One region of the Arthrobacter sp. UYCu712 genome, then DNA from elsewhere that is predicted to be linked to it. Evidence: predicted binding sites of a transcription regulator. Region 1 holds the regulator's gene; the other holds the start of a gene.

What was found. The regulator LexA, encoded in region 1, represses DNA repair genes until DNA is damaged. The targets are predictions, from matches to a motif close to TCGAACANNTGTTCGA.
Region 2: ABIB51_RS17660 (DUF6504 family protein) is a predicted target of LexA. The motif match lies at 3,577-3,592, and genes of this name have one in related genera.

What each region holds. Positions count from the first base shown of each region.
Region 1 covers NZ_JBEPOZ010000011.1:80,473-95,711, reverse strand. Annotated here, with positions in the region: gene priA (bifunctional 1-(5-phosphoribosyl)-5-((5-phosphoribosylamino)methylideneamino)imidazole-4-carboxamide isomerase/phosphoribosylanthranilate isomerase PriA) at 1-77, opposite strand, end outside; gene ABIB51_RS12765 (CG2302 family histidine operon protein) at 134-292, opposite strand; gene hisH (imidazole glycerol phosphate synthase subunit HisH) at 293-1,048, opposite strand; gene hisB (imidazoleglycerol-phosphate dehydratase HisB) at 1,045-1,671, opposite strand; gene ABIB51_RS12750 (histidinol-phosphate transaminase) at 1,755-2,873, opposite strand; gene ABIB51_RS12745 (LysM peptidoglycan-binding domain-containing protein) at 2,985-3,437, opposite strand; gene lexA (transcriptional repressor LexA) at 3,810-4,559, shown strand; gene ABIB51_RS12735 (ATP-dependent DNA helicase) at 4,692-6,851, opposite strand; gene hflX (GTPase HflX) at 6,844-8,412, opposite strand; gene ABIB51_RS12725 (class I SAM-dependent methyltransferase) at 8,934-9,548, shown strand; gene dapF (diaminopimelate epimerase) at 9,529-10,485, opposite strand; gene miaA (tRNA (adenosine(37)-N6)-dimethylallyltransferase MiaA) at 10,478-11,395, opposite strand; gene miaB (tRNA (N6-isopentenyl adenosine(37)-C2)-methylthiotransferase MiaB) at 11,475-13,049, opposite strand; gene ABIB51_RS12705 (regulatory protein RecX) at 13,125-13,604, opposite strand; gene recA (recombinase RecA) at 13,765-14,817, opposite strand; gene ABIB51_RS12695 (DUF3046 domain-containing protein) at 15,063-15,239, opposite strand, start outside.
Region 2 covers NZ_JBEPOZ010000021.1:48,770-64,008, forward strand. Annotated here, with positions in the region: gene ABIB51_RS17655 (DNA polymerase III subunit alpha) at 1-3,215, opposite strand, end outside; gene ABIB51_RS17660 (DUF6504 family protein) at 3,212-3,553, opposite strand; gene ABIB51_RS17665 (hypothetical protein) at 3,674-4,060, shown strand; gene ABIB51_RS17670 (chorismate mutase) at 4,068-4,394, opposite strand; gene ABIB51_RS17675 (VOC family protein) at 4,409-4,831, shown strand; gene ABIB51_RS17680 (SOS response-associated peptidase) at 4,936-5,682, opposite strand; gene ABIB51_RS17685 (P-loop nucleotide/nucleoside kinase family protein) at 5,888-6,373, shown strand; gene ABIB51_RS17690 (mycoredoxin) at 6,494-6,751, shown strand; gene ABIB51_RS17695 (S-(hydroxymethyl)mycothiol dehydrogenase) at 6,875-7,960, shown strand; gene ABIB51_RS17700 (MBL fold metallo-hydrolase) at 7,957-8,634, shown strand; gene ABIB51_RS17705 (lipoate--protein ligase family protein) at 8,656-9,405, opposite strand; gene ABIB51_RS17710 (DUF2177 family protein) at 9,422-9,805, shown strand; gene ABIB51_RS17715 (thioesterase family protein) at 9,818-10,621, opposite strand; gene ABIB51_RS17720 (hypothetical protein) at 10,660-10,827, opposite strand; gene ABIB51_RS17725 (hypothetical protein) at 10,941-11,273, shown strand; gene ABIB51_RS17730 (endonuclease/exonuclease/phosphatase family protein) at 11,322-12,035, shown strand; gene ABIB51_RS17735 (SRPBCC family protein) at 12,064-12,192, opposite strand; gene ABIB51_RS17740 (SRPBCC family protein) at 12,189-12,530, opposite strand; gene ABIB51_RS17745 (YciI family protein) at 12,819-13,088, opposite strand; gene ABIB51_RS17750 (hypothetical protein) at 13,072-13,320, shown strand; gene ABIB51_RS17755 (STAS domain-containing protein) at 13,427-13,693, shown strand; gene ABIB51_RS17760 (YegP family protein) at 13,706-14,011, opposite strand; gene ABIB51_RS17765 (hypothetical protein) at 14,025-14,552, opposite strand; gene ABIB51_RS17770 (hypothetical protein) at 14,516-14,857, opposite strand; gene ABIB51_RS17775 (DUF5129 domain-containing protein) at 15,038-15,239, shown strand, end outside.

The sequences.
Region 1 (15,239 bases):
AGGCGTACGGCCTGGCCGTTGACGACGTCGACGGCGGGCAGCAGCTCGAGCACGGGCAGCGGGGTTTCGGTGGTCATCGGGGATCCTCAGCTTCTCTGGGGGCGGCGGATGGTCAGGGAATGCGGCGGGCCCGCTAGGAGGCGGGCAGCGTCAGGAGGTAGGCGGCCAGCAGCGACATCCCGGCCAGGACATAGAACACGATCTGCACCCAGAGCGGGCTCTTCTGCTGCCGGAAGGACAGGGCCCCGCCGGCCAGGAGTCCGGCAAGTCCCATCAGGACGATGGACCACATCTAGGCGGTCTGTTCCGGGCCGGCGCCGGAGTCCCCGGCCGGGGACCCCTTCCGCAGGCTCCCGACCCAGTTGCGCAGCAGGTGCGCGCCGGCGTCGCCGGATTTTTCCGGGTGGAACTGCGTGGCGCACAGCGGACCGTTTTCCACCGCGGCGATGAAGGGGGCGCCGTGCTCCGACCAGGTGACGAGCGGTGCGGCCATCCGGGGCTGGATGACGTCAAAGTCCCACTTCTGCACGCCATAGGAGTGCACAAAGTAGAAGCGCTCGTTCTCCACGCCGTTGAAGAGCGTGGACCCGGCGGGAACGGACACCGTGTTCCAGCCCATGTGCGGGACCACTTCGGCGGGCAGCAGCTCGACTTTACCCGGCCACTCCCCCATGCCCGGGGCTTCGGTGCCGTGCTCCACGCCTGCTTCGAACAGGACCTGGAGGCCGACGCAGATGGCGAGCACGGGCCGGCCGCCGGCGACGCGGCGGCCGATCATCCGGATTCCGTCGACAGCCTTGAGTTCGTTCATGACCGTCCCGAACGCGCCGACACCGGGGACAACCAAGCCGTCGGCGTTGAGCACGTCTTCGGGTTTGGCGCTGAGGATCACCTCGGCACCGGCCCGTTCCAGGGCGCGGACAGCCGAGCGGACGTTGCCGGAGCCGTAGTCCAGCACCGTGACGGTGGGCTTGCCCTCGGGCGAGGCAGGCTTCCGGCCGGCGTCGGGATCGATGATGGCGCCGTCCTGCAGCACCTTGCCGGTCACAGTGCACCCTTGGTGGAGGGGATGCCTTCGACGCGGGGGTCCGGTTCCACGGCCGCGCGGAGGGCGCGGGCAAACGCCTTGAACTGGGCCTCGACGATGTGGTGCGGGTCCCGGCCGGCCGTGACATTCATGTGCAGGCAGATGCCGGCGTGCAGGGTGATGGCCTCGAAGACGTGCCGGGTCAGCGACCCGGTGAAGTGTCCGCCGATCAGGTGGTATTCCTGGCCTGCGGGCTCGCCGCCGTGCACGAGGTACGGGCGGCCGGAGACGTCGACGACGGCGTGCGCCAGTGCCTCGTCCAGGGGGACCGTCGCCTCCCCGAAGCGCCGGATGCCGGCTTTGTTCCCCAGTGCCGTGCGCAGGACCTCGCCAAAGGTGATGGCGACGTCCTCGACCGTGTGGTGGACGTCGATGTGGGTGTCGCCGGTCGCCTTGACCGTCATGTCGATCAGGGAGTGCTTGCTCAGCGCCGTCAGCATGTGGTCGTAGAAAGGAACCGAGGTGCTGATGTCCGAGACGCCGGTGCCGTCCAGGTTGATCTCGACCAGCACGGATGACTCGCTGGTGGTCCGTTCCAGGCGTGCGGTCCGGCCCTCGGCAGCGGCTGATCCGGTGTTGCTCATGTGGGGGTGTCCTTTGGTGATGAAGGCGGTGCTGGGCGTTCTGGCGGTGGTGGTGTTCCGGAGCTGATGACCCTGCCTTAAGTCTAGGCCCGCAGTTCCGCGGGGCCGCCCAGGATCCGTTCGAGGGCCACGAGGAACGCTGTGGTTTCCGTCTCAGTGCCGGCTGTGACGCGCAGGTGGCCGGGGATGCCGACGTCCCGGATGAGCACTCCGGCCTCCAGCAGGCCCTTCCAGACCGCATGCGGATCCTCGACGCCGCCGAAGAAGACGTAGTTCGAATCCGAGGCCGACGGCTTGAGGCCCATCCGCTGCAGCTCGGAAACGATCCTGTCCCGCTGGCGTTTGATGTCCTCGACGTCGGCCATGAGCGCCACACGGTGGTGCAGGGCGGCAAGGGCAGTTGCCTGGGTGACGGCCGAGAGGTGGTAGGGCAGCCGGACCAGCCGCAACGCGTCGGCCACCTCGGGCGCCGCCGCCATGTAACCGAGGCGCGCGCCGGCCAGCGCGAAGGCTTTGCTCATGGTGCGCGAGACGATCAGCCGTTCGCGGCCCGGGAGCAGTTCGAGCGCGCTCGGCGTGCCGTCGTGGGCGAACTCGTGGTACGCCTCGTCGACGATCACGATGGTCTGGCTGGCTTCGCCGGCCTCGTACACGGCTTCCACGACGTCGAGCCCGAGGCCCGTGCCCGTGGGATTGTTCGGCGAGCAGAGGAAGACGACGTTGGGCTGGAGCTCACGGACCTGCCGCGCCGCCGATTCCGCGCTCAGCCCGTAGTCGCCGGCGCGCACGCCCACAACGTATCCGGTGTCCGTGCCCGCGGCGAGCAAGGGGTACATGGAGTAGGTGGGAGGGAAGCCCAGTGCGGTGCGCCCGGGTCCGCCGAAGGCCTGCAGGATCTGCTGGAGTACCTCGTTGGAGCCGTTGGCGGCCCAGAGGTTTTCCGCGCCCAGCCCGTGGCCGAGGTATTCGGCCAGCGCTTCACGCAGCTCAGTAAATTCCCGGTCCGGGTAGCGGTTCAGGCCGGCGGCTGCCTCAGTGACAGCCTTCGAGATGGCTTCCTGCACGTCGGCCGGGACACCGTGGGTGTTCTCGTTGACGTTGAGCAGGATGGGGACGTCCAGCTGCGGCGCGCCGTAGGGGCTCATGCCCCGCAGATTCGTCCGGAGGGGAAGTCGGTTCAGTCGCTCTAACTGGTCAGTCACTTCACTAGTTTAAGTGAGACGTCGGCGGGCCTTGAAACTGTGACGCCCTGGACCGGGAAACGTGGGCGCCGTGGCGGCCGCGTGATCCGTGGCTCTCGGGCGCCGGCGGTGCTACTTCACCGGGACGAAGAGCGTCTGGCCGGGCCGGACGCGGGCGGCGTCGAGGTTGTTGAGCTGGACGATGTCGGCGACAACGTCGCGGGGGTCGCGCTCGGGGGCCACGGTTCCGGCGATGGCCCACAGCGATTCCCCGGGCTGCACCGTGACGGAGACGGTGGGGGTGACCGACAGCTCGGAGGCGGACTCTGAGGCCTTGGCCGGCGCATTCAGGAAGCCGCCGAGCGAAAGGATCAAGGCGGCCAGCAGGATGAGCGGCACGCCGAAGAACACAAACCGGCCCCGCCTGGTCAGACGGAGCGGCGCCTGCTTGGGGCGGGAGCCCCGGCCGGAGGCAGCCCCTTTGGGGGAGGCTGCCTTGCCGAAGGAGGCGCGGGGCAGGGACTTGCCGTAGCCACCGGCCGCGCCGTGGCCGAATGTGTCGTGAAACGCGCTTGATGCTGACATGAACTGAGCCCTCCTGGACCATACTGTGCCGCCCGGCGTACTCCACGTACTTGCCGCCAACCGGCCCGATCTTCGAACATAGAACCGAATGTTTCGCTCTCATCGGACTGCAATGCTTTCATCCGATCCGCAATGTTCGAACACATATTCGAACTTCACTCCTCCAGTTTTAGCACCTATTGACGAACATTGTCGAGACTCGCTAGAACAAATGTTTGAAAATGGTGTGCGGCTGGCCTACGTTTGAGTCACAGGACAACCACTTCTGCAGTCGGTCATCAATAGTTGATCAGCAGGGTCTGACATTCAGGCCGGAAGGGCCCGATAACTGCCTTCACGGCAGCCGGGCGGAATCGAAAGGCATTGGCGAACATGGCAGCACAAGCCACCGGCGGCAGGGCATCCCAGCGGAGCCCGCAGTCCGCCAGGCCTCCCAAGAGCCTGACCGTGCGGCAGAAGAAGATCCTGGAAACCATCCAGCGTTCGGTGACGGACAACGGCTACCCTCCCTCGATGCGCGAGATCGGCGACACCGTGGGTCTGGCGAGCCTTTCCAGCGTGACCCACCAGCTGTCCCAGCTCGAGAAGCTCGGCTACCTGCGGAGGGACCCCAAACGTCCACGCGCCATGGAAGTGCTGATGCCGCTGACCCTTGATGAGGGCAGCACCAAGGTTTCCGGCGTCGAGAAGTCCAGCGGACTGCGTGCCGTCGGCGGACTCTCCGTCTCGGAACTGGCCAGCGCCACCGATACTGCGATGGTGCCGCTGGTGGGCCGGATCGCGGCCGGCGGTCCGATCCTCGCGGACCAGGTGGTGGAGGACATCATGCCGCTGCCGCGCCAGCTGGTGGGCCACGGCGAACTCTTTATGCTCAAGGTGGCGGGCGACTCGATGATCGATGCCGCCATCTGCGACGGCGACTGGGTGGTGGTGCGCCGGCAGGGTGACGCCGTGAACGGTGACATTGTGGCCGCGCTCCTGGACGACGAGGCGACGGTGAAGACCTTCCGCCAGCGGGACGGCCACACCTGGCTGCTGCCGCAGAACACGCAGTACGAGCCGATCCTGGGCGACCACGCCGTCATCATGGGCAAGGTCGTTTCGGTCCTGCGCTCCCTCTGACGGTTGCGGCCACGAACACCTGGGCCGCCAACTCCTGAAGCCAAGGTCCCCGCCGGGTGCTCCGGACGGGGACCTTTTGCTTTTCGGGCTCCCGCCTGGCTCCCCTGCGTACTTACTCGCGTGCCTGGCTGCCTACGTGGCGGACTGTGCCGATTCCTTGGCGCGCCGCTCCAGGGCAGCGAAGGCGACGGCGGGATCGGTCGTGGGCCAGAACGGCGGCAGCGCCGCACGGAGGAATCCCCCGTAGCGTTCCGTGGACAGGCGCGAATCCAGCACCGCCACCACCCCCTTGTCCGACGTCGACCGGATCAGCCGTCCGGCCCCCTGGGCCAGCCGGATCGCGGCATGCGTTGCCGAGACGCTCATGAACCCGTTGCCGCCGGCCTGGGCCACTGCCCGGGAGCGTGCCGTCATGAGCGGATCATCCGGCCGCGGGAACGGAATCCGGTCGATGACCACCAGCCGGCAGGAGTCCCCGGGAACGTCGACGCCCTGCCACAGCGACATGGTGCCGAACAGGCACGTGTCCGGTTCATCGGCGAACTGGCGGACAAGCGCCGTCATGGTTGAATCCCCCTGGCACAGGATGCTCATGTCCAGCCGGGGCCGCATCGCCTCCGCGGCGTCCTCGGCCGCCCGGCGGGACGAGAACAGGCACAGTGCCCCGCCGCCGGAGGCCCTGATCAGTTTTTCCAGCTCGTCGAGGGCTTCCGGGGACGTGCCGCGGCCTGGCTTGGGCAGGTGCTTGGCTACATAGAGGATGCCCTGCTTGGGATATTCGAAGGGCGACCCGACGTCCACCCCGGTCCAGCTGGGTGCGCCCGGACCGACCAGGCCGAGTCCGCCCGCGGCGGGCTCGAAGGCCGAGCCGATCGCGAGGGTCGCCGAGGTCAGGATGACGGTGTGGTCCGCGAACAGGCCCTCGCGGAGCCTCCCGGCGACGCTCAGCGGGGCCACATTGATCAGGGCCGGAGCGGACTCGTCGGGCTGGGCGTAACCCTGCGCCGGATCGAACGTGCTGTTCCGGGAGAACCAGACCACCTCGCGGTTTTCGCGGGCGGCCAGCAGCCGTTCGCAGAGTTCCAGGATGACCATAAGGCGGGAGCGCGCCAGCTGGCGTCCGCCATCGGCGGTGGTGGCGCTGTCGCCCTTGGAATCGGAGAGGGCTGCGCGGCAGGCGTCACGCAGCTGGTCCACGCAGTCCAGCTGTTCGCTGTTGAGCCCGTTGGGCATCAGCCCGCTGGGGACGCCTTCTATGGCAAGTTCGAGGTTGGCCGCGGCGTTGTTGAGCGCGTCCACGGTGATGCCGGTGTGCTTCCGGGCCCCGGACGCGGCGACGTGCACCATCGCGACGGAGAGCTGTCCGGACACGGCTCCGGTAACGCGGTCCTGCAGCTCGTGCGCCTCATCGACCACCACGACGTCGTACTCGGGCAGCACGGCGAGTCCTTCGAAGGCGCTGACGGCCAGCATGGCGTGGTTGGTGACGACGACGTCGGCGTCGGCGGCGTTCTGCCGGGCCAGTTCGCTGAAGCATTCCGCGGCGAGGGGGCATTTCTGCGCGCCGAGGCATTCCATCGACGTGACGGAGACCTGGCGCCAGGCGCGGTCCGTCACACCGGGCATGAGCTCGTCACGGTCCCCCGAGGCGGTTTGCTCGGCCCACTCGCGGAGCCGGACGACTTCCTTGCCGAACTGGGAGGACGGGCCGCCCATGGCCGCGGCAAAGTGCGGCACGGACGTGTCCTCGCCGAGGGAGAAGAGCTGGCCCTCTGAGGGTTCTTCCGAGGGGAAGCCGCCCTCGAGCTTGTGGCGGCAGACGTAATTGGACCGGCCCTTGACGAGGGCGACCTTGACCGGGCGCTCCAGGGCAGGGGTGATGGTCTTGAGCAGCCGGGGCAGGTCTCGGCCCACGATCTGGGTCTGCAGGGCCAGGGTGGCGGTGGAGACGAGGGTGGGCTTGTCACTGACGAGCGAGTGCGCGATCAGCGGGATCAGGTAGGCCAGTGACTTTCCTGTGCCGGTGCCGGCCTGGACCAGGAGGTGGTCGCCGGTGTCGATGGCGCGGGCGACCTGCCGGGCCATTTCGTGCTGGCCCGTGCGGCTCTGGCCGCCCATGCCGGAAACCGCCCGGTCGAGGAGTTCGATCACGAACTCCCCGCCGGCCGGGCGGTTCTTTGCGGCCGGAACCTGCGCGGCTGGTGTCTCGTCGCGGGAAGTGTCCCCTTCCGGGTCCTCCCCCGCCGGGCGGGCCGCGTCGGTGGCCGCTCCGGTTGCCGCTGCCTTAGTCATTGCTGATGAACGAATCCAGTTCAGCGGCCAGGCCCTCGCGCACCATCACGACGGCGCGGGTGCCGGTTTCCACATGGTCGAGGCTGAGGATCTCGGCGTCGGTCTCGTGCAGTTTGCTGAGCAGGTCCCCGCGGTTGTACGGGATCATCAGTTCCAGTTTCACGCTGGGCCGCGGAATGCCTTCGCTGATGGCCTGCAGCAGTTCCGGGATGCCTTCCCCGGTGCGTGCCGACACCACAATGTGGCGCGGTTCGCGCTGCTTGAGCCGTTCGATCACGAACGGATCGGCGGCGTCGGCCTTGTTCAGGACGATGATTTCCGGCACCTTGCGCGCATCGACCTCGCTGAAGACGGCGCGGACGGCGGCGATCTGGCCTTCCGGATCCGGGTGTGAGACGTCGACGACGTGCAGGATCAGGTCCGCGTCCGCCACTTCTTCCAGGGTGGAGCGGAAGGCCTCCACGAGCTGGGTGGGCAGCGAACGGACGAAGCCCACTGTGTCGGCAAGGGTGTAGCCCAGCCCGTCCGAGGTTTCGGCCTTGCGGACCGTCGGATCCAGCGTGGCGAACAGGGCGTTCTCCACGAGCACCCCGGCGTCGGTGAGCCGGTTCAGCAGTGATGACTTTCCGGCGTTGGTGTAGCCGGCGATTGCCACCGAGGGCACGGCGTTACGACGCCGGTTGGCGCGTTTGGTTTCCCGGGCCGGTTTCATTGCAGCAATCTCGCGCCGCAGCTTGGCCATCCGGGTGCGGATCCGGCGGCGGTCCAGTTCGATCTTGGTTTCACCGGGACCCCGCGAACCCATGCCGGCGCCGGCACCGCCCACCTGGCCACCGGCCTGGCGCGACATCGACTCGCCCCAGCCTCGCAGGCGCGGGAGCAGGTATTCGAGCTGCGCCAGTTCCACCTGCGCCTTGCCCTCGCGGCTCTTGGCGTGCTGGGCGAAAATGTCCAGAATCAGGGCCGTGCGGTCAATGACTTTGACCTTGACGATGTCTTCCAGGCCGCGCCGCTGGGACGGAGCCAGTTCGGCGTCGACCACAACGGTGTCCGCGCCGGTGGACATCACGATGTCCTTGAGTTCCTGCGCCTTGCCGGAGCCGAGGAAGGTGCCCGGGTCGGGCTTCGCCCGGCGCTGGACGATGCCGTCGAGCACTTCCGAGCCGGCAGTCTCCGCGAGTGCTGCGAGTTCGCGCAGCGAGTTCTCGGCGTCGGCAAGGGTGCCTTCGGTCCAGAGCCCGGCGAGGACAACGCGTTCGAGGCGCAACTGCCGGTATTCAACTTCGGTGACGTCTTCGAGTTCGGTGGACAGGCCGGCGGTGCGGCGCAGGGCGTGCCGTTCCGCGAGGTCCTGCTGGTCGCCGTCGTAGTTGGTGAAGTCCTCGTCCTGCCGGGAAATGGCCTGGGCCTTGCCGAGCACCGACTTGGGTTCGCCGGCGCCCGGTGCCGCCTTGCGGGCAGGGGTGTCCTTCGAGAGGATCCGGTCGATGACAGCCTGGATTTCGGCAGGACTCATGTCCTGGGCTGCTGAATCGGGTCCGGTGTTGGGCTGGCTGGTCATGGTCTCCTTAGAAGGTTCGGCAGTTTCAGAATAGTGCCGATCGGTGCTGTGTGGGGCGGTATTCGCGCTGGGCTGACGACTATCGGTCATTCGGGCCTCCTGGGTTGCCTGCGGCAGCTGTGCCGGGGGCAGGGCGGGCTCCAGATGGGAGCGGTGAAAGAGGAGAGATCTGCGGGGGCACGGGCGGACATCTCCCGACTGCGACTGGACAGTCTTCGGGCTGTCCAGTGAGCGGACTCAGATGAGCACTGCTGGACTCCAAGGGGATCGGGCGCCGGCAGGTGGGCAGAACGTTGCACTGATCACCAATGGGGGCGCGCTGAGCGGAAGGTAAGTACCTGCGTCGCTGCGGGGACGGGATGTGACCCGTGCCGGCTACTTGAAGTTCAAGATCATGTATTAAACCCTAGCAGACCGCTTTCCTGTCCCGGACCGGCGGCTGACCTGCTGCCGCCCGGTGGCTGCCGGCCCGTTTCCATCGGTTTCCCATACGGGCCGACAGCCAACTAATCTGGCCAGTTATGGAGTCTGCACACTATTTCAGCGCCCAGCCGGCCGGGCCGTTCAGCCGCAAACCACTGACCGTGGAGCTTGCCGGTGAGACGCGCCGGCTGCAGACCTCCTCGGGTATCTTCAGCCCGGACGGCATTGACAAGGGAACGGCCGTGTTGCTGGCCGAGGCCCCGTCCCCGGCGCCGCAGGGAAACCTCCTGGACATCGGCTGCGGCTGGGGTCCGATCGCCCTGACCCTGGCGCTGCGGGCCCCGCATTCGCGCGTCTACGCGGTGGACGTCAACGAGCGCTGTGCGACCTTGACGAACGAGAACGCGGCGCTGCTGGGGCTCGGAAACGTCACGGCCAGCACTCCCGACGCCGTCGATCCGGAGCTGCGCTTCGACACCATCTGGTCCAACCCGCCCATCCGGATCGGCAAGGATGAGCTCCATGCCCTGCTGCTCCTGTGGCTGCCGCGGTTGGCGCCGGGCGGCTCGGCGTGGCTTGTGGTGCAGAAGAACCTGGGCTCCGATTCGCTGCAGCGCTGGCTGGCCACCGAGCTCGACGGGAGTTTCACCGTGACGCGCGAGAGCACGTCGAAGTCGTTCCGCATCCTGCGGGTCAGGAAAGCGTCCCGCTAGCCACGATCACGGCCGGGCCGCTGAGTTCGACGTGCTCGTGGCCCTCCGCGCCGAGGAAAAACTTCACGCCGACGACGCCGCCCGGGACGTGGACGCTCCAGGCGTCCGGGGCGCCCTGGCCGGCCCAGTGGCGGATGGCGACCGCGGCCGCGCAGGCGCCCGTGCCGCAGGACTGGGTCTCCCCCACGCCCCGCTCATGGACGCGCATGGTGATGGTTCCGACGCCCTCGTGGACCAGGGGTTCGGACGGGACGACGAATTCGACGTTGGTGCCGTGCGGCGGGGTGGGGTCGACCTGGGGTGCGGCGAACAGCTGCGTGGCCTGCAGTTCGGCCAGTTCCGCCAGCGCCACCACGGTGTGCGGGTTGCCCATGCTGACGGACAGGGCCGGCCGGGCGACCTCCAGTCCGGCCGCGCCGACCAGTGAATCCATGGCCCGCGCCGTCGCCTCCCCCGGGAAAATGAACTCCCAGGGGCCCATGTCGACGGCGTAGCCGCCGGCGGTGCGGACGATCGTCTTGGGTCCGCCGCGGGTGCCGATGGTCAGGGATTCACCAGCGGGCAGCTCGACGAGGCCCTCCGCGATCAGGAAGTGGACAAACACGCGGACACCGTTGCCGCACATTTCGGACAGTGAGCCGTCGCCGTTGCGGTAATCCATGAACCACTCGGCGTCCGGGTGCTCCGCGAGCAGCTCCTGGCCCTCGGGAAGCAGCCGGGAGGGGACGGCCCGGATCAGCCCGTCACCGCCGATGCCGCGGTGCCTGTCGCACAGTGCTGCGACCTGCTCCGGGGTGACCGAGAGGGTGCCGTTCGGGTCGGCGAGGAGCACAAAATCGTTGCCGGTGCCGTGGCCTTTGGAAAACTTGAGACCGCTCAGGGCCGCGGTCTCGGCTTCCGGGTTTCGGTCAAGGGCTGCGGCAAGGGTTTCATCCATGATTCAAGATTACCGGTCCCGGATGGCCGGGGCGGCACAGCGCGGCGGCGCTGGCCACGAGTCCTGGATCCCGCCAGTCCAGCCACCGGATCCGGGGATCGGCGCGGAACCAGGTCAGCTGGCGGCGGGCGAACTGCCGGGTCGCGACGATCGTGTCCTCGGCTGCCTGCGCGGCGTCGGCCTCGCCGTCGAGGACTTTGAGGAACTGGGCGTAGCCGAGGGCCCGCGGGGCGGTCCTGCCGAGTCGGAGGCCGGCGGCGTCGAGCCGCCGGACTTCTTCGAGCAGCCCCTGGTCCACCATGGCGTGGACGCGGCGGGCGAGCCGTTCCCTGAGCAGTTCGCGGTCCACGTCGAGGCCGATCTGCACGGCCGGCTGGACGTACTCACGGGTGGGCATGAAGGAGCTGAAGGGCCGGCCGGTGAGTTCGCGCACCTCCAGGGCGCGGATGATCCGCCGCGCGTCGCCGAGCCGGCCCGCGGACACCGGATCCACGGCCTCCAGCCGTGCCCGCAACGGAGCCGGGCCGCCGGATTCCAGTTCCGCCTCGAGCCGGCTGCGGATGGCGGGGTCGGTACCCGGGAACTCCAGCACATCCAATGCTGCACGGACGTAGAGCCCGGAGCCGCCGGCCAGGATGGCCCGTTTGCCGCGGGCGTGGATGTCGGCGATCAGTGCGCGGGCCTGCTGCTGGAATTCCGAGACGCTGGCTTCCTCGGTCACGTCGAGGATGTCGAGGAGGTGGTGCCGCACTCCCCTGCGTTCGGCCTCGGTGATTTTCGCGGTGCCGATGTCCATGCCGCGGTAGAACTGCATCGAATCGGCGTTGATGACCTCGCCGTTGAGTTCCAGCGCCAGCGAGACGGCAAGGTCCGATTTGCCGGATCCCGTGGGCCCGACGACGGCGATCACCGGCGGCGCGCCGGGTGCCGTCCGGGATTGCGGGTCCGGCGTTCCGCCGGCGGGCCTGTCCTGCGGACCTGCCACCGGGTTAACGGCCGCGGACCGGAAGGGTGGGCATGCCCAGGGACACGCCGGTCTTGCCGGCGGCCGCGCCGGGGACGGGCGCCCCGCAAGAGTCGGCCTGGGACCTGTCCCAGGCGTCGCCGGCGCGGGAGCGGCGGAGGCTGTAGTCGTCCGCCGACGCAGGATCGGCGACGAGGTGGAAGGAGGCCGCCTCGGTGATGGTCACGGTGACGAGATCGCCGGGGCGCGGCACCTCGGCGCCGGCAGGCACCGAGAAATGCACCAGCCGCTGGTCCTGGGCACGGCCGGAGAGCCGGTGGGTTTCCTCGGCTTTGCGGCCGGACTGGGCCGTGACCATGACCTCGACGCGGCGGCCGAGCTGGCGGGCGTTCTCCTCGGCGGCGATCCGGTCCTGCAGTGCGGTGAGTCGTTCAAAGCGTTCCTGGACCACGGCTTTGGGTAGCTGGTCCGGGAGGTCCGCTGCCGGTGTGCCGGGCCGCTTGGAGTACTGGAAGGTGAAGGCGGTCGCGAAGCGCGACTTCTCCACAACGTCGAGGGTGGCCTGGAAGTCCTCCTCGGTCTCGCCGGGGAATCCGACGATGATGTCCGTCGAAATGGAGGCGTGCGGGATCTTGTCTCGCACCTTGTCCAAGATGCCGAGGAACTTCGTCGAGCGGTAGGAACGGCGCATGTCCTTGAGGACCTTGTCCGAACCGGACTGCAGCGGCATATGCAGCTGGGGCATGACGTTGGGGGTTTCGGCCATGGCGTCGATGACGTCGTCGGTGAAGGCGGCCGGGTGCGGGCTCGTGAAGCGGACGCGTTCCAGGCCCGGGATGTCCCCGCAGGCGCGCAGGAGCTTGGAGAACGCCAGCCGGTCGCCGAATTCGACGCCGTAGGAATTGACGTTCTGGCCCAGCAGCGTCACTTCGATGGCGCCGTCGTCGACGAGGGCCTGGATCTCGGCGAGGATGTCGCCGGGGCGGCGGTCCTTTTCCTTGCCCCGCAGGGCCGGGACGATGCAGAACGTGCAGGTATTGTTGCAGCCCACGGAAATTGAGACCCAGCCGGAGTAGACTGAGTCACGCTTGGTGGGAAGCGTGGACGGGAAGACGTCGAGGGACTCGAGGATCTCGAGCTGCGCCTCGTTGTTGTGGCGTGCCCGGTCCAGCAGGGCAGGCAGGGCGCCGACGTTGTGCGTGCCGAAGACGGCGTCCACCCAGGGCGCCTTCTTCAGGATGGTTTCGCGGTCCTTCTGCGCCAGGCAGCCTCCGACGGCGATCTGCATGCCCGGGTTGGCGGCTTTCACCGGCGCGAGGATGCCGAGGTTGCCGTACAGCTTGTTGTCCGCATTTTCCCGGACCGCGCAGGTGTTGAAGACCACGACGTCGGCCAGTTCCCCCGCCGCGGGAACGTAACCGGCGGCTTCGAGCATCCCGGACATCCGCTCGGAATCGTGGACGTTCATCTGGCAGCCGAAAGTACGCACCTGATAGGTACGGGGCTGCGCGGCGACGGGTGCCTGCGCGGTGCCGGAGGCCGGCGTCCCGTCCGTGGAAGGGGTGGTGCCGGCTGCTGGGGAGGGAATGGTCAAACTCACCTGTTAAGGGTAACGGGTCGGCACGGTTGCCGCGCCGGACCGGGTGCCGGCAGCCCGGTCAGTAGCCTGGACCGGTCAGTAGGCTGGGCCGGCGTCCTCACGGGCCGCCGCATCGGCGACGACCTCGCCCACGAACCGGAAGGCCTGCGAGGGCTGGTAACCCTTGCGGGCAAGCATGGACGCCAGCCGGCGTGTGGTCTTGTCCCGCGTCTCACGGTCCTCGAGCCCGGTGGCTCCCCGGAGCTTACGCTCGACGAGCTCCCGGGCCGCGGCTTCCTCGGCCTCGTCGCTGAGCTGCTCGAGGGCAACAGCGGCAGTGTCGCCGTCGATGCCTTTGTCCGCGAGTTCGCGCCGCAGGGCGCCCTTGGCAAGCTTCCGGCTTTGGGACCGGCTGCGGACCCACATGTCTGCGAACTCCGCGTCGTCGACGAGCCGGACTTCCTCGAAGCGGTCCAGCACGGCTTCGGCGACGTCATCGGGGACGTTCCGCTCGGCCAGCTTGCGGGCGAGCTGGAGCCGGCTCTTGGGTGAGGAAGTCAGCTGCCGCAGCACGATGGTGCGCGCTACCGCCGCCGGATCGGCTTCGAGGTCCTCTTCCGGAGACCCCCCTTGCCCGCGGCGCCCTTCGCGGGGCGCGCCGTGGGCCGCGCCGCCATCCTCGACGGCGGGGGCAGGATTCCGGGACGGGAATCCTGCCCCCTTGCGCCGTCCGCCGTTAGAAGCCGTCAACGGCCTTCAGCTTCGGTGAAGCTTCGGCCTCGACCGGCGCCTTCACGCCGACGCCGAGCTTCTCCTTGATCAGACGCTCGAGCTCGGCCGCAAGCTCGGGGTTGTCGCGCAGGAAGCGGCGCGAGTTCTCCATGCCCTGGCCCAGCTGGTCACCGTCGTAGGTGAACCACGAGCCGGACTTCTTGATAAAACCGTGCTCGACACCCATGTCGATGATGCCGCCCTCGCGGGAAATGCCCTGGCCGTAGATGATGTCGAATTCGGCGATCTTGAAGGGCGGGGCCATCTTGTTCTTGACGATCTTGGCCTTGGTGCGGTTACCGACCGAGTCCGCACCTTCCTTGAGGGTCTGGATCCGGCGGACGTCGATGCGGATGGACGCGTAGAACTTCAGGGCTTTACCACCGGTGGTGGTTTCCGGAGAACCGAAGAACACGCCGATTTTCTCGCGCAACTGGTTGATAAAGATGGCGGTGGTCTTGGTCTGGCTCAGGCGTCCGGTGATCTTACGCAGGGCCTGGCTCATGAGGCGCGCCTGCAGGCCGACGTGGCTGTCGCCCATGTCGCCTTCGATTTCGGCGCGGGGAACCAGCGCGGCAACGGAGTCGATAACGATGACGTCGAGGGAGCCCGAGCCGATCAGCATGTCCATGATCTCCAGGGCCTGCTCGCCGGTATCCGGCTGCGAAACCAGGAGCGCGTCGGTGTCGACGCCCAGCTTGGCGGCATATTCCGGGTCCAGCGCGTGCTCGGCGTCGATGAAGGCTGCGATGCCACCCAGGCGCTGGGCGTTCGCCACCGCGTGCAGTGCGACGGTGGTCTTACCGGAGGATTCCGGGCCGTAGATCTCAACGACCCGGCCGCGGGGCAGCCCGCCAATTCCCAGGGCTACATCCAACGCGATGGAACCGGTCGGGATGACCTCGATGGGCGCCCGGACTTCGTCACCCAGGCGCATGACAGAGCCTTTGCCGAACTGCTTGTCAATCTGGGCAAGCGCTGCATCGAGCGCCTTCTGGCGATCCGGGGCTGCTGCCATGGTTCACACCTCTAATGCTTTCTCGCTGTGGAGTGGCCGTATTTCTCGGCCCGTTATCTGTCTTCACTGACGCTACCTGCACCCACCGACAGAGTTGCCGGCGGCGCCGCGTATGTGGAAACAGTCTAGGAAAAAGCATAGTCCCACCCGAACAGATATTCGAACAATCCGGCGGCGTGTCAACAGCGGAGCGTCCCGGCCGGCCGCCTCCGCTAGGGGTCAGCGCCGCGGGCCTCCGCGGTGGATCAGCGCGGTGTGACGTCGCGGCCCAGCCGGCGTTCTGGCGGCACGTCCTGGACGACGCACAGGGCCAGCCATACCTGCCGCGGCGGGATCCCGGCCCTGAGGGCCTGGTCTGCCGTGCGTCCGCCCACTCCGGCCAGGACCAGCGAGCTGCTGAGGACGCGGGAGTACCCTGCCCC
Region 2 (15,239 bases), on a different contig from region 1:
ATGCTGATGAACACCACCCGGCGGCCGCCGCGCATCGGCGGAGTCTGGGTGGCGACCCGGACGCCGGCCACCAAAACCTCGGTGCCGTTGCGCAGCCCCAGCAGCTTGTCCGCGGTGGTGACACCCAGCCCGTCCAGCAGCGGACGGTGGCTGGCCATCAGGTGGTCGCTGACATCCACCGCCATCAGGTCCAGTTCCGCCCGGACCGTATCCACCAGGGTCGGCGCGGGCAGGAGGGGCTTCAGGTTGCTGAGCTCGACGTCGCCCAGCGGCAGGGACAGCTGCCCGTCGATCACCTCCACCCCTTTCCGGTGCGGGCGGCCCTGCAGGCTTTGGAGGTGCTGGACCAGGTCCGCCCGGTTGGCCGCATTCCCCGAGGCCCTGTGCAGTGAATCGAAGGCACCGAGCTGGGCAAGCCGCTGGATGCTCGGCTTGCTGAGCCGGGACCGGGCGCGCAGGTCCGCCAGCGAATCGTACGGCTGTCCTGCCACGATCCGTTTCAGCTCGGTTCCGGAGAGTCCGTAGATGCCGTTCAGGCTCAGCCGGATGCCCAGCTTGCCGCGGTCCGGCCCCGCAGCCACCCGCTCAACCCGGTACTCGGCCTGGCTGCGGTTGATGTCCAGGGGCAGGATCGGAATCCCCAGCCGCCGGGCCTCGGCCACCAGGAGCCGCTTGGGGTACATGCCGGGATCATGTTCCCACAGCCCGGCCAGGAATGCCTCCGGATGGTGGGTCTTGAGCCAGGCCGACTGGTAGGTGGGCACGGCAAAGGCGGCACCGTGGGCTTTGCAGAAACCGAAGCTGCCGAAGGCCTTCAGCGTCCCCCAGACCTTGTCCACCACCTCGGGACCGTACCCCCGGGTCCGGGCCTCCTTCCGGAAGAACTCCTCCACTTTGCCTTCCAGCACCTCGTTGCCGAGGGCGCGGCGGAATTCATCGGCCCGTGCCAGCCCGCAGGCAGTCATGACGTCGAAGGTTTTCAGGATCTGCTCATGGAACACCGTGACCCCGTGCGTCTCCTTGAGGACCGGTTTGAGGTCCGGGTGCGGATAGATCTCCGGCGCGAAGCCGTGTCGGTGCTCCAGGAAGGGCCGCACCATGTCCGATTTCATCGGCCCCGGCCGGAAGAGGGAGATGTCGATGATGAGGTCGTTGAACTCCCGGGGCGCCAGTTTGCCGATGAGTTCGCGCTGGCCCGGGGATTCGATCTGGAAACAGCCCAGGGTGTGGGTACTGCGGATCAGTTCGTAGGTGGGTTCGTCGTCGAGCGGTACGGCGTTGAGGTCGATGCGTCCGTCCGCGGAGATGTAGTCCGGTCCCGCGCCGTCCGGGCCGGCCGGGTGCGCCCCCGCGGCCACCACCTCGGCTTTCGAGGGGTGCAGCCGGATGACCTCACGGACGGCGAAGGCCATGGCGCTCTGCATCCGGACCCCGAGCACATCGAGTTTAAGCATGCCCATGGGGTCCATGTCGTGCTTGTCGAACTGGCTCATCGGCAGGCCCAGTCCGCTGGGCTGGACCGGGGTGCGGTCCAGCAGGGTGGCGTCGCCCAGGATGACCCCGCACGGGTGCATGGAGATGTGGCGCGGGAGCCGGTCCAGGCGCTCGGTGAGGTCCACCAGGAGGTCCAGCTGCTGGTTTCCGGTGAAGTCCCGCTCTTCCACCCGGCCTGCGAATTCCTTAAGCTCCGGCTTCTCCTGGAGGGCCTCGCGGAAGTTCCGGGCGGAGAAGCGCCAAAGCTGCTTGGCGATGTCCCCGATTTCGCCTTCCTCCATGCCCAGCGCCATGCCGGCGTCCCGGACGGCCCCGCGGGCGCGGTAGCCGTTCTGCATGCTCATGAGCGTGACCCGTTCCGAGCCGAAACGCTCGAAGATCTTCCGGTAGACGTTGTGCCGTTCGGCGCTTTCGACGTCGATGTCGATATCCGGCAAGGTGGCACGGTCCCGGGAGAGGAAGCGTTCGAAGATGAGGTCGTGCTCGAGGGGGTTCACCTGGCTGACGTCGATCAGGTAATTGACCAGGCTGGACGCGCCCGAGCCGCGGGCGGCGGCACGGACGCCCATGTCCAGGATCATCCGGGAGACTTCGGCGACGGTCAGGAAGTAGGCGGCGAAGCCCAGGGTGTCGATGATCCGCAGTTCGTGCCCCAGCCTGGCGCGCAGCTCCTCGGCGGGCTTGCCGCCGATTCCGGGGAAGCGGCGGCTGATGCCGGCCTCGCAACGCTGGCTGAGTTCGACGAGGGGATCCCCGGCGATTCCGATCACGGAGGCTTCCGGCACCACCGGCTGCTTCCAGCCCATGTCCGTGACCGGGTCCATCCGGCAACGGTCCGCGAGCGCCTCGGTCTGGGCCATCAGCCGTTTCAGGTCGGCGGTCCCGTATCCGGCGGCGTGCATGATCTCTTTGCCCAGCTGCAGCATCTGCCCGGCTGATTTGAGCCACCCTTGCCCGTTGGGCTGGAGCAGCGGGGCGGCGGACAGTTCCGGCAGAGATTTCAGCGTCCGTGCGGAGTCCAGCACATCGGCGGTGGCCGCACCGTCCTCCGCGACGTACCGGACGGCGTTGCTCAGCACGGCCGGGACGCCGTGTTCCGCGGCGAGCTTGAGCATACGTACCGCGTGGGCGGTGCTGAGCGGCTCCCCGGGCGGGCTGAGCTGGGTGACCACTTCCGCGGCCAGGGTCCCCGGCGGCATGGCCTCCAGCCAGCGCTTGAACATGGTCCGGGGGCGCAGGTAGCGCCGCCCGCCCATGGCGCGCCCGACGTCGGAGTCCGGTCCGAGCAGCACGGTGAGGACGGGTTGCAGGGTCTCCGGATGCAGGGTCCGGGAGGCAAGCTCCGCCCGGGTCACCGCCACGGGCACCGCTCCCCCGGCCTTGCCGGTGGTGCGGGCATGGGCGTCGGAGATCAGCCGGCACAGGGCCCGGTAGCCGGCGCCGTTGTTGTGTCCGTGGGCCAGGACCACCACGCGTCCGCCCACCTGGGTGCGGAGGTCGCCGTCGTCGTCAAAGACCGCAAGGTCAACCCCGACCACGGGATCAAGTCCGGCAGCCATGCAGGCCTTCAGGTGCTTGACCGTCCCGTACAGTCCGTCGCGGTCAGTGCAGGCGAGCGCGGTGGCACCGTCGGCCGCGGCCGCGGCGGCCAGCTCATCCGGCCAGGAGACCCCGTAGTGGGCGCTGAAGGCGGTGGAGACGTGGAGATGGGTGAAGCTCATGCTGATTCGGGCTTCCGGAATGGAAGCAGGGCATCATGGATTTTCAGCAGCCGCCAGCGCCCGCTGCCGACGTGCCTGGTCAGGTCCAGGGTGAGGGACTCCCCGGGGTTGTCCGCCTGTGAACCGGCCGGGCGCACCTGGACCCGCCAGATCTCGTGGTCCACCAGCCCGGGGCCGCTTCCCAGAGGTGCGCGCTGCTCCTCCGCCCACCATTGGCGCCGCTCATACCAGCGGACCGGGTCGGCGCAGACTGTGAAGTTCCGGCCGGCCCAGTTAAGCGTCAAGGGGACACCGGAGGGTGTGCAGACGACGTCAACTGACTCGCTGAACATGCCCACAGTGCCTCCCCGCAAAGAATCATTCGAATATATATTCGAATGATTCCAGTCTACGCCCGGCCCGGGACAAAACCTAGATCAGGGGTGGACGCACGATGACACAGGTAGCAGGATTGAGCCATGAGCTCCCACATCGCACTCCTGAGGCAAGTAAAGATCGCCGCCAAGAATTCAACCTTGGTGGCGACCTTCGATATAGACGGAAATATCCCGGGGCAAGGCGCCTACGTGGTGGGTCTGCTGGCAGCAGGGCCGGATTATTCCCATCAGCGCAGACTGGGCATTGAGTTCATGAACGGCGAGGCCGTTTCCTTCTACTACTTCAACCATGACGGCACGGAAGAGAACTTCGATCTCAAAGGCGTGGAACACTCCGGGAACACCATCACCGGAAACTTCCCGATCGCAACCGTGCTTGGCCTCCCCAAGGGCCACCTCATGACGGCGTTCAGCGATTGTGACGGCCGGGACTACCAGGCCAACGTGCCTGTCGAAGAGTCCCTCTAAGCCGCTGCTACGAGGTGGACTTGTAGACTTCCAGCTCGAGCGTGATGAACGCATCGATCATCGCCCGGTAGGTCTTCTCGACGAGTTCGACGTCTATGTCCTTCTGCTCCGCGGTGGCGCGGACGTGTTCGATAACCCGCTCCACGCGTCCGGGCGCACGCACCTCGGCACTGTCCGCCTTCAGCGTCCCGGCGATCCGGATCAGACGTTCGCGGCGCCCGATCAAGGCCACGATCTGCTCGTCCACTTCGTCGACAGCCACCCGCACGGCGGCGAGCTGTTCCCGGTCGGCCCGGGCGGTCTTGTCGTCTGCGTGATTTGTGGACATGTCCATGACAGTATCGAACGATGCAGCCACGAGTCGACTTAATTTCGCTGGGTGTCCGCAGTGTCGACGCCGCACGCAGCTTCTACGTTGATGGCCTGGGATGGCCGGTCCACCGGGAAGTCCCCGGCGAGGTGCTCTTCATCCAGGCCAACCACGGCCTCATCCTCTCGCTCTGGGACGCGGGCCAAATGCAGGCCGAAGCCGCCACCGATGCCCCTGCCGGCATTCCGTGCATCACGCTGAGCCACAATCTGGCCGGCGCCGCGGAAGTCGACTCGGTGATGGCCGCAGCCGAGACCGCCGGGGCGCGCATCGTCGCGGCACCGAAGACCCAGCCCTGGGGCGGCTACACCGGCTACTTCGCCGATCCCGACGGCTACCGCTGGGAGGTCGCCTTCAACCCCGGCTGGGCGGTCGACGGCGGCGGAAAAGTGACGCTGTAACCGCCTCGGCGTGAAACACGGCCTGAGGTCATACGAGGCGGAAAAGCTGGGAACCCGGGACTGACAATCCAGGCTCCGGATCGTCCGGCCGATATGGCGGCCCGCTAGAACAGGCTGCCCACCGGCTGGATGAGTTCCGGCGAATCGTTCTTCACGTTCCCGACGGCGGTGCCGACGGCGTCGATCGTCCAGCCCTCCGCGACGTCGTGCGCCCCGGCCCGGACCAGGTCCACGAGGCCGGCCGCGTCATCGGCCTGCGGGTCCAGCCAGGTCTGCATGGTCCCGCGGTCCATCGGCAGCGGAACCCTGTCATGCAGCGCGGTCAGTTCAGCCAGCATTCCCCCGGCGTAGCCCTCCGGCGGCGAGTCGGTGGTCATGATCGACGTCGAGAGCATCCAGCGCTCCGGGTCGCCCTCCGCCTTGGACGGATCCTTCCACCATTCGTAGAGTCCGGCGAAGACAATGGGACGTCCGTCCTTCGGATGCACGTAGTAGGGCTGCTTGCTGCGGCCCTCGCCCTTCCACTCGTAGTAGCCGTCCGCCGGGACAGCGCAGCGCCGGGAGCGGGTGGCTTTCCGGAAGGCCGGCTTCTCCAGCACCGTCTCGCTGCGGGCATTGATCATCTTCGACCCTATGCCCGGATCCTTGGCCCAGGACGGCACCAGGCCCCAGCGGGCAACGTGCAGTTGGCGGACCGGTTCGCCGTCCACCAGGCGTTCGAGCAGGATCGGCACATCCGCCGTCGGGGCGACGTTCCACGACGGCGGGATCGCGACCTCCTCCTCCAGCCCGGCGTCGAACTCGGCCAGCAGGTCTCCGACGGCCCGGGCCATCACGTAGCGTCCACACATGGCACCAGCATGCCACCGCACCCAATCCCTGTCATCCGCGGGGACCCCGGGCCGAGCCCGCCGGAAACGTGCGAGGTCGCCGGAATTTTCCGGCGACCTCGCAGCTTTCCGGCGAATTCGCGTCCGACGGCGTAGCGTGCGCCGCCGGTCAGTCCGCCCGGCGTGGGCCATCATCCGGCCGGCCGCATCCCCTTAGACTCCGGGCATGGCAAAGACAGCAACCGTGGTCCTGATGTGTGGAGTTCCGGGGTCGGGCAAGACCAGCTATGCGAAGATTCTCGAACGCGACGGGTTCGTCCGCCTCTCCGTTGACGAGGAAATGTGGCGCCTGGACCAGGAGCTCGCGGCACGCTTTGGTAGCCCGGAGTACTTCGACTTCACCGTGGCGGTGGAAAGGCAGTTACGGACCTGGCTCGTGGAGCTGATGTGTGAAGGCCGGGACGTCGTCGTGGATCTGTCATTCTGGTCCCGGCAGCGGCGCGAGGAGTACAAAGCGCTCATCACCGCCCACGGCGCCGCCTGGCAGCTTGTGTATCTTGACGTGCCCCGGGACGAGCTGCTCCGGCGTCTCGAACTGCGCCGGCTGGACCCGGGACCGAACTCGGCGCCGGTCGGACCGGCCTACCTGGACAAGTTCCTCGCCGGCTTTGAGGCCCCTGCCGATGAGGGCGAGACCGTCATCCGCCCGTAGCGTGCGCCGCACTCCGCGGGAATAGCACGCTGCGGGTTACGGTTATTGGGAGTGACGTACGACTTTTGTCGGCACCGGCGCTCTCAACCAGCACCGCCAACCAGCTTTGAGGAGAACTTCGTGGATTTCACCCCCGAATCCGGCACCATCACCATGTTTTCAACCACGTGGTGCGGTTACTGCAACCGCCTGAAGAAGCAGCTGGACGCTCAGGGCATCGGTTACACCGAGATCAACATCGAAGAAGTCGAAGGCACCGCAGACCTGGTAGAAAAGCTCAACGGCGGCAACCGCACCGTCCCCACCGTGCTGTTCCCGGACGGCACCGCGGCCACGAACCCGTCGGCGGCACAGGTCAAGAGCCGGCTCGCCGCCTAGACCCACCCGTTTAGACCCACCCGCCTAGACCCACCACGTTCACGCACGACTTCAACCACGACGGCGCGGCCCCCTAGGGGCCGCGCCTTACCGCGTGTTGCGACGCGCAAAAGGGAGATTCTTATGGTCCACAAAGTCAAAGGCGCTGTAGCCCGCTCCAAGGGAACACCCGTCACGGTGGAAACCATCCTGGTCCCCGATCCCGGACCGGGCGAGGCTCTGGTGGATATCCTCACCAGCGGCGTCTGCCACACCGATCTGCACTACAAGCTCGGGGCGATCAGCGACGACTTCCCCTTCCTGCTCGGCCACGAGGCCACCGGCGTCGTCAGCGCCGTGGGACCGGACGTCACCTCCGTTGCCCCCGGCGACCGCGTGGTCCTGAACTGGCGCGCCGTGTGCGGCGAATGCCGGGCCTGCCGCCGCAGCCAGCCGCAGTACTGCTTCAACACCCACAACGCCACCCAGAAGATGACCCTCGAGGACGGCACCGAGCTCACCGCCGCGCTGGGCATCGGCGCCTTCGCCGAGAAGACCCTCGTGGCCGCCGGCCAGTGCACCAAGGTTGATCCCGAGGCCGATCCGGCCGCCATCGGCCTGCTGGGCTGCGGCGTCATGGCCGGCCTGGGCGCCGCCATCAACACCGGAAACGTCAAGCTCGGCGATTCCGTGGCCGTCATCGGCTGCGGCGGAGTGGGCATGTCTGCAGTCGCCGGCGCCGCGCTCGCCGGTGCCACCACCATCATCGCCGTGGACATTGACGCCAAGAAGCTCGCGCGCGCCACGGACTTCGGCGCCACGCACACCGTGGACTCCTCCGCCGTCGATCCGGTCGAGGCGATCCGCGAACTCACCGGCGGTTTCGGCGCCGACGTCGTGATTGACGCCGTCGGGCGCCCCGAGACCTACAAGCAGGCGTTCTATGCCCGCGACCTCGCCGGCACCGTGGTGCTGGTGGGTGTCCCCAGCCCGGAGATGACCCTCGAGCTGCCGCTGCTGGACGTCTTCGGCCGGGGCGGCTCGCTGAAGTCCTCCTGGTACGGCGACTGCCTGCCCTCGCGCGACTTCCCGATGCTCATCAGCCTCTACCGGCAGGGCAAGCTGGACCTCGATGCGTTCGTCAGCGAGCGGATCACGATCGACCAGATCGAGGAAGCCTTCGACAAGATGCACGCCGGCTCGGTGCTGCGCTCGGTGGTTGAACTGTGAGCGCCGAATCTGAGGGGAACGCCGGAACTGAAGGCGGAGCGGGAGCCGGCGTCCGGATCGACCAGCTGGTCACCTCGGGCACGTTCTCGCTCGACGGCGGCACGTGGGATGTCGATAACAACGTCTGGATCATCGGCAACGACGAGGAATGCGTGATCATCGACCCGGCACACGATCCGGCCGCGGTCGCCGCCGCCGTCGCGGGCCGGACGGTGAAGGCCATCCTGCTGACCCACGGGCACGATGACCACATCGGCGCCGTCGGCGAGGTCCGCGGGCGCGTCGGCGCCCCGGTCTACCTGAGCCGCGAGGACTGGATGCTCTGGGAGCGCGTGTTCCCGGGCACCGAACCGGACCACGCAATCGCGGACGGGGACACGTTCGAGGTCGCCGGCGCACGGCTGCTGGCCCTGCACACGCCGGGCCACTCGCCCGGCTCCGTGTGCTTCTATGTCGAAAGCGAAGGCACCGTGTTCAGCGGCGACACGCTGTTCCAGGGCGGCCCGGGCGCGACCGGCCGGTCCTTCAGCGACTTCCCGACCATCATCGAGTCCATCCGGACGCGCCTGCTGACGCTCCCAGCGGGGACGGTGGTCCGGACCGGGCACGGGGATCCGACGACGGTCGGCGCGGAAGCGCCGCAGCTTGCGGAATGGATCGCCCGGGGGCACTAGCTCCCCCGGCACCCTGCGCGGTCAGCCGCGCAGGGTGCCGAAGTCCGCGTAGTCCAACTGCGCGTAGCTGGCGTAGGTTTCAACCACGGCCGCCTCGATGGCGTCCACGTCCAGGTGCGGGACGAGGTCGTTGACCGCGCCCGCCGTGGCCGGATCCCAGTCCAGGCCGAGCGCCGAGTAGCTGGCTTCCAGCACCGCCCGGATCGGGGCCGAATTCTCCACCACGATCACCGAGCTGAACAGCCAGCCGCCGGCAACAACACGCTGGGCGGTGCCGATCAGTTTGACCTGGTGCTGCGGGAATTCCGGATCCTGGCCGTGCACGCTGAACTCTCCGGGGCAGTATTCACCCGGAATTTCGCCGACGGCGGCGTCGACTCCGGCGGTGCGAAGCGCCTGCGCCAGCAGTTCGCCGAAGAAGGAGAACCGCCCCTTGGCGCCGGCGATCGCGTCCCGGTGCGGTTCAAGGTGGTCGATCACGAGGGTTCCCTCGTGGTAGGCCGCGGCACGTCCTCCGGCCTTGCGGACCAGCGGCTCGAAGCCCAGTTCGCGGCACGCCCGGGCGGCGGAGTCGAAGCCCGGAAGGTGCGTGTCGCGCTGCCCGAACGCCACGGTGGGCACGGGCCGGTAAAGCCGCAGCATTGGCCCGACGGCACCGGTTTTGACCCTTTGCAGCAGCTCGATGGCGAAGTCCAGGTCCGCGGCTGCTCCGAGCGACTCCTCCTGCCGGACGATCGTCAGCGTCCGTGGTCCCACCGCGGCCTCCGTCATGTTGTTATGCTCCCTTATGGTCATCTTGCAGTTCCTCGTCGTTGCCGCCGCGTTTGCCGTGATCGATTCCGTCTGGCTCAAGACGATGAGCAAGTTCTACCGCCGGAATCTGGGCCACCTCATGGCGGACAAGCCCCATCTAGGGTATGCCGTCGTCTTCTACGTCCTGTACATCAACGGGATCGTCTTCTTCGCGCTCCAGCCGGCGCTCGACGGCGGCAGTTGGCTTACCGCGCTGGGCTACGGTGCCGCGCTGGGAACCTTCGCATATGCCACCTATGACCTCACCAACGCGGCGACCCTGAAGAACTGGCCGCTTGCCATCGTCGTGGTGGACATTGTGTGGGGCGCATTCCTGACCGGAGTGGCCACGGTGGTCGGCTGGCTGGTCTTCCACTAGGGAAGCCGGCCGTCAGGACTTCCGCAGCGTCAGGATCTGTTCCGCGCGGCCGAACGGTCCCTTGAGGTCATGCAGCACCGTCGAGGTCAGGCCGATCCCGTCCGTGCCGAAGGAGACTTCATTGTCCAGCCCCAGCCAGTCCCCTTCGGGGCGCCGGTACATGTGGATCTGGAGGTCCAGGTTGGGGAAGGCGTAGCTGCCCTTGCCCGGCGGGACGCGCGCGGCAATCCCGTTCGCGGTATCCACAAGGCCCACCAGCCTGGCCAGGTCGCTGCTGTCCTTCTTGTCGGTGAGCGGGTGCTCGGTGTGCAGCCAGACCGTTCCCGAACCGGCGCGGTGCCCTTCGGCGATCCTCATCTGCAGCGACGCAATGTAGCCGCCCGGCCAGATGCTGGCGGCGTCATACGGTTCGCACGCGTCGGGCGCCGGGATTCCCGGATCCTCGAACGCGGCGACGGCGGTCGTGTCGGACATGATCATCCGCCAGGCGGTCGCACGGATGGCGACGCGGCCCTCCGCCACCAGCTCGGCCTGCACCAGCTCGATGGTCCGGCCCGGGCGGAGCGTGGTGGTGGCGACCTCGAACTCGCCGCCGGGGATCAGCCCCAGGATCTCGTAGCTGAGGCGGGCCATCCGCATGTCGTCCCGCGGTTCGTGCCGGGCCAGGCAGTCTGCCATGATCCCGGACGCCGGTGCCATGTGCTGCTCGTGTTCGTTCCAGGCCCCCTGGGCGTGGATGGTGGAGCGGAAGCGGCCGCCGCCCAATGCCTCGTAGTAGAAATCGCCCTCGGCAAGCACCGGTAGTTCAGCAGTCAACGTCTGCCCTTTCGCGTGGCTGGTAATCCCAGAACACACTATCGCTTCCGGGCCACTGGCCGGCCACGACGCAGCCCGCCCGCACCGGCGCCGGTCCGGGGCGCAGCGTCCGGCGGCTCCTCCGCCACGGATCCGACCACGGATTCAGCGGCGGATTCCGCCGCGCAGACCACGGACAGTTCGTACACCTCGGACGATTCCGCCATCAACATCTCCAAAGACGCCGGGAACATCGTCGTCGCACTCCGGGGTCCAGCTAACCTTCGGCACGGCGGCCGCCGCCGGAACCACAATCCTGCTGGCGGATTCCAGCGGGAAAGTGGTGGCAACGTTCGTGACGGCCAAGCGGACGGCATCCCTCGTGTACTCGTCCGCCGCGATCACCGCCGGCCAGACGTACACCATCTACACCGGCGGCACGGCCCAGGTAGCCTCGGGGCTGGGCGAGGGAACGCTGGACGGTGGACAGCAGCAGGGAACCGTGACCGCCGGCGAGTACACGGGAGCGCGGGGCCCCGGCGGGCGGCCCCTAGGCACCGGCGGCCGTTGCCGCGCACCGGGCGGGTATCCGGCGGCCGTTGCCGCCCGATACCCGCTCTCCGGCCGGACCCGCGCTGCGGCTATTCCCACCCGATGCGCTCTGACTGGGTAGACTCGGGTCAGGTTTCCAACGACTATCCACCGAAGAGGTGCTCCCCTGATTCGAGTCATCAGCTACAACCTCCGCAAGCACAAAGCCAGCGGTGAGCTGGTAGATCTGGCCCGCGATTTCGAGATTGATGCTTTATGCCTCCAGGAGTGCGACACCAACGATCTGCCGGAGACCATCGGTGATCTGCATCTGGCCGACTCCACCAAGGGCAACCGGCTGGGCCTGGCGATCTACTACAAGATGGACCGGTTCACGGCCTTTGAGACCAAGACGTTCGCGCTGAAGAAGTCCATGCACGACCACGTCCTGTCGCCCGCGCACGAGCGGCTTATCGGGACCCGGGTGGTCGACCGGGAGACGGACCACGATCTCGTCATCGCGTCCTTCCATGCAGCCCCCCTGACCGCCTCCAACTCGCTGCGGCGCAACCAGATCCACGCAGCGCACGCGGAGCTGCTGAGCATGGGCGGCGGTTTGATGTCGCTGATGGTGGGCGATTTCAACTACCCGTTCTTCACTAAGTCCCTCACCGCCCGGATGAAGGACGCCGGTTACGACCTCACCCTCAGCGACCGGCGGACGTACACCCGCTACAAGGTCTTCAAGGGGCACTTCGACTTCGCCACTTCGCAGGGACTTGAGATCGAAAGCGTGGAAACCCTTCCGCGGGGCGCCTCGGACCACCTGCCCATCCTGATTTCGGCAGAATACGGTCAGGATGCGCCGGAGGCTGAGGCTCCGGAGGGCAGCGCGCCGGCCTGACCCGCGGTCACGCCGGCCCCGCTCCGGATCAGGCCTTGCGCTGGGATACGGCGCCGGCAAGGGCGGACAGTCCCTTTTCGAAGTCGGTGCCGACCATTTTGTCCATGTTCATGAACAGGGCGAAGATTTTGCCGACGCCTTTGTTTTCACCGGTCATTGTCCAGGTGACCTTCGTCCGCTGCCGGACGGTCCAAACGTGAACGACGTCGGGTTGACGGCCTTGAACGGCTTGGTGAATTCGAGCCGAATCTTGATGCCGCCCGGCTCCGTGGATTCGACAATCTCCATGGTGCCGGAGCCCGCCTTGCGGTTGCCGCTCCAGGCGTACTTGGCACCGACGCCGGATTCGCTGCCGGAGTAGCTGCGTTCCATGGCGGGATCCACGGACTCCCAGGGGGACCATTTGGTCCACGCATGGAAGCTGTTCACAAGCGGGAAGATGTCTGCGGCCGGGGCCGGGATAACTGCATTTCGGGTGACTTCATATGTTGACATGGGGCAATCCTGGGGGCTGATCAACCTCTGACTGCATTGTTTTGGTGATGAGCCCGTCCAGGACCTTCATGAGACCCGTGGGCTTCAGGTCAAGGATGGGCCTGCCCCGGGGACCGGTGAGGGTCTGCCCGTAGACGGCGCCCGTTTCACACGGGACGCCGCTCCTGAGCGCGATGCTCTGGACGCTCCGGCGCCAGGACGGGTTGTTCAGCCCGTCCGCCAGGAAGGCATAGACCGCTGAGCCATTCAGTTCCTCTCGTGGTGGGGTGCAGGGGGTCTGCCATCAGACTACATTTCGGCGAGCTCGAAGATCTCCAGGGTGAACTTTCCGTTGCCGTCCGTAAGGAACGGGTGTCCGTCGGCGAGGGTCCTGGCGGCCTGGAGATCCTCGGCTTCAACGATTGAATAGCCGTTCAGGTCCGAGGCCTCCGCCTCCGAGCCGTTGTCGACGACGGCAGTGCGGGCCGGGGCGAACGGCGCGCCCATGTCGAGGAGGGCAAGGCCGGTCCTTTCCATCCAGGCGCCCCAGCCGTCCAGCGTCTTGGCTGCCGTCGTCATTGTTGCCGCGGCGTCGGCCCTGGACCTGAAGGCGTTCCTGCGGCTGCTCCGGATGAGCCGCACCGAGGCTGCCTTGCTGGTCGCCACGTTCCTCGGAGTCGCATTCGCGGGCGTGCTCGAAGGCATCCTGGTGGCAACCGGGCTGTCGCTGATCGCCTTTGTCCGCCGTGCCTGGGACCCTATCGCACGGAGCTGGGCAGCGTCCGGGATGTGCCCGGTTACCACGACCTGAGCCGGCACCCGGAAGGCCAGCGCATCCCCGGCCTCGTCATCGCGCGCTTCGACGCACCGCTCTTTTTCGCGAACGGAGCCGTCTTCGCCAGCACATCCGGACGTTGGTGGCTGGCGCCCCCGGATCGGCCCGGTGGGTGATCGTGGCTTCGGAGGCCATCACCGACTTGGACACCACAGTGCCTGACGAACTCATCGCGCTCGATGACGAACTGGACAGGCGCGGCATCAGCCTCGTTTTCGCCGAGATGAAGGGTCCGGTCAAGGACCGCCTGCTCCGCTTCGGGGTCAGCAGCCGGTTCGGTCCGGACCACTTTTTCCCAACGGTGAACAGCGCTGTCCGGAGCCATAGGAAACGCTACGGCCTGGAGTAGCCTGAACCGTCCTCAGCCAATGCCAGTGATGCTGCCCGCCGGTTCTTCGGTGAGATCGACGACGTCGGATGCCGCGTTCTTCTTGACGGATTCAACCCCGCCCAGGGCGCTGGCCTTCGACTTGTAGCTTGGCGAGGATGCGATCACCTCGCCGTTGGAAGCTTTGAGCCGGAAGCGGAATCCGCCGGACTTGTCCTTGTAGACCTCAAATTTTCCAGCGATTTCGCACTCCTGGACTAAATGTCGGTGTAGCTGGCCGGGCGGCCGGCATGCACAGATTGGCGCCGGCAGCGGGGGCCCGCCAGAGTCTTGTGGCACTCTCCGCGGCCTCTCATCCCAGCAGCGGTACCGCCTCGATCCTGCCGTCCGGGCCCACCGTCACTAGCAACCGCCTCGCGGGCAGTCCTTCGAGGATCGCCGCGAGCCGGACAGCGATCTGCTGGTCCTCGTTGGGGCCAAGGAGCCCGGCATCGGCCCGCCGCCAGACAGTGACGCTCGCCCCCGTGGTCTCTTCGATGATCCGGCGCAGCGGCGCCGGCTCGGTGCCCGTAACCAGGATGACGTGGCCGATCGTGTGTTTCCGGGCGGCGCCGGCAGCGGTCAGGGCCGCGCGGCCGTGACGCCACACCGCGAAGTGGTATCCGGCCGCCAGCCCGGTGGCCACGAGGAGACCGAGCGGGGCACGGATGCGGTCCAGCAGGCTGCCGCCCGTGACGTCGTCGAGGACGTTCTCGAACACCCTGAACCCGATCACCAGGAGCGTGCTGACGGCAACCACGGCGCTGAGGCCGAAGACCGCTACGAGGTAGACGCGCCGGGCGTTCAGTCCAGTGCCTGCAGACCCCGCGCGGTCAGCCACCACGGCTTGCCCACGGCCGCGGCGGCTCCCCGCAGGGCTGCATCGAACAGGGCGGACAGGGCGCCGACGGCGCCGCTGACGCCGCTGACGCCGTTCACCAGCCCGATGACGGAGCCGAGTACGGTCGGGACGTCGGCCAGCTCCGTGGGCCGCTTCCGGGCATGCCGCCACATCCAGCGGTGCCAGAGCCACACGGCCGCCCAGACCAGCCCGGTGGCCAGGGACTGCCGCCACTGCAGCGACCGCCCGCGGAGCAGTGTCGAGACCGTGCTGAGCAGGTTGCTGCTGGCGACGATGAGCGCCAACGTGGAGGGCGATCACGCCCAGGATGGCGAAGAGGGTACGGTCCGGGGTTCGCGCCTGCGTTTCGGCTGTTGCCTCGTCCGGTGGGCGGTCGCTCGCTCTGGGCTCATGGCGCAAGTATGGATGAGCGGGACCAGCCAGTCACGATGTCTTTAGGCCTCATTCCGCACTACGCTCGACGAATGGGAATCATGCGGAAACTGATCGGCGTCGCGGTCCTGGTCCTGGCGGGGCTGCTGGCAGCCGGGCCGGCCGCCCTCGCCGTCCGGCCGGTAGACGTCGTCGTGGAGGACCGTGCGGGCGTACTTGACCGCAACACCCTCCTGCCGGCGGTGCAGTCCATCGATTTCTATCAACCCACGAAGGTGGCCGTTTACACCTACA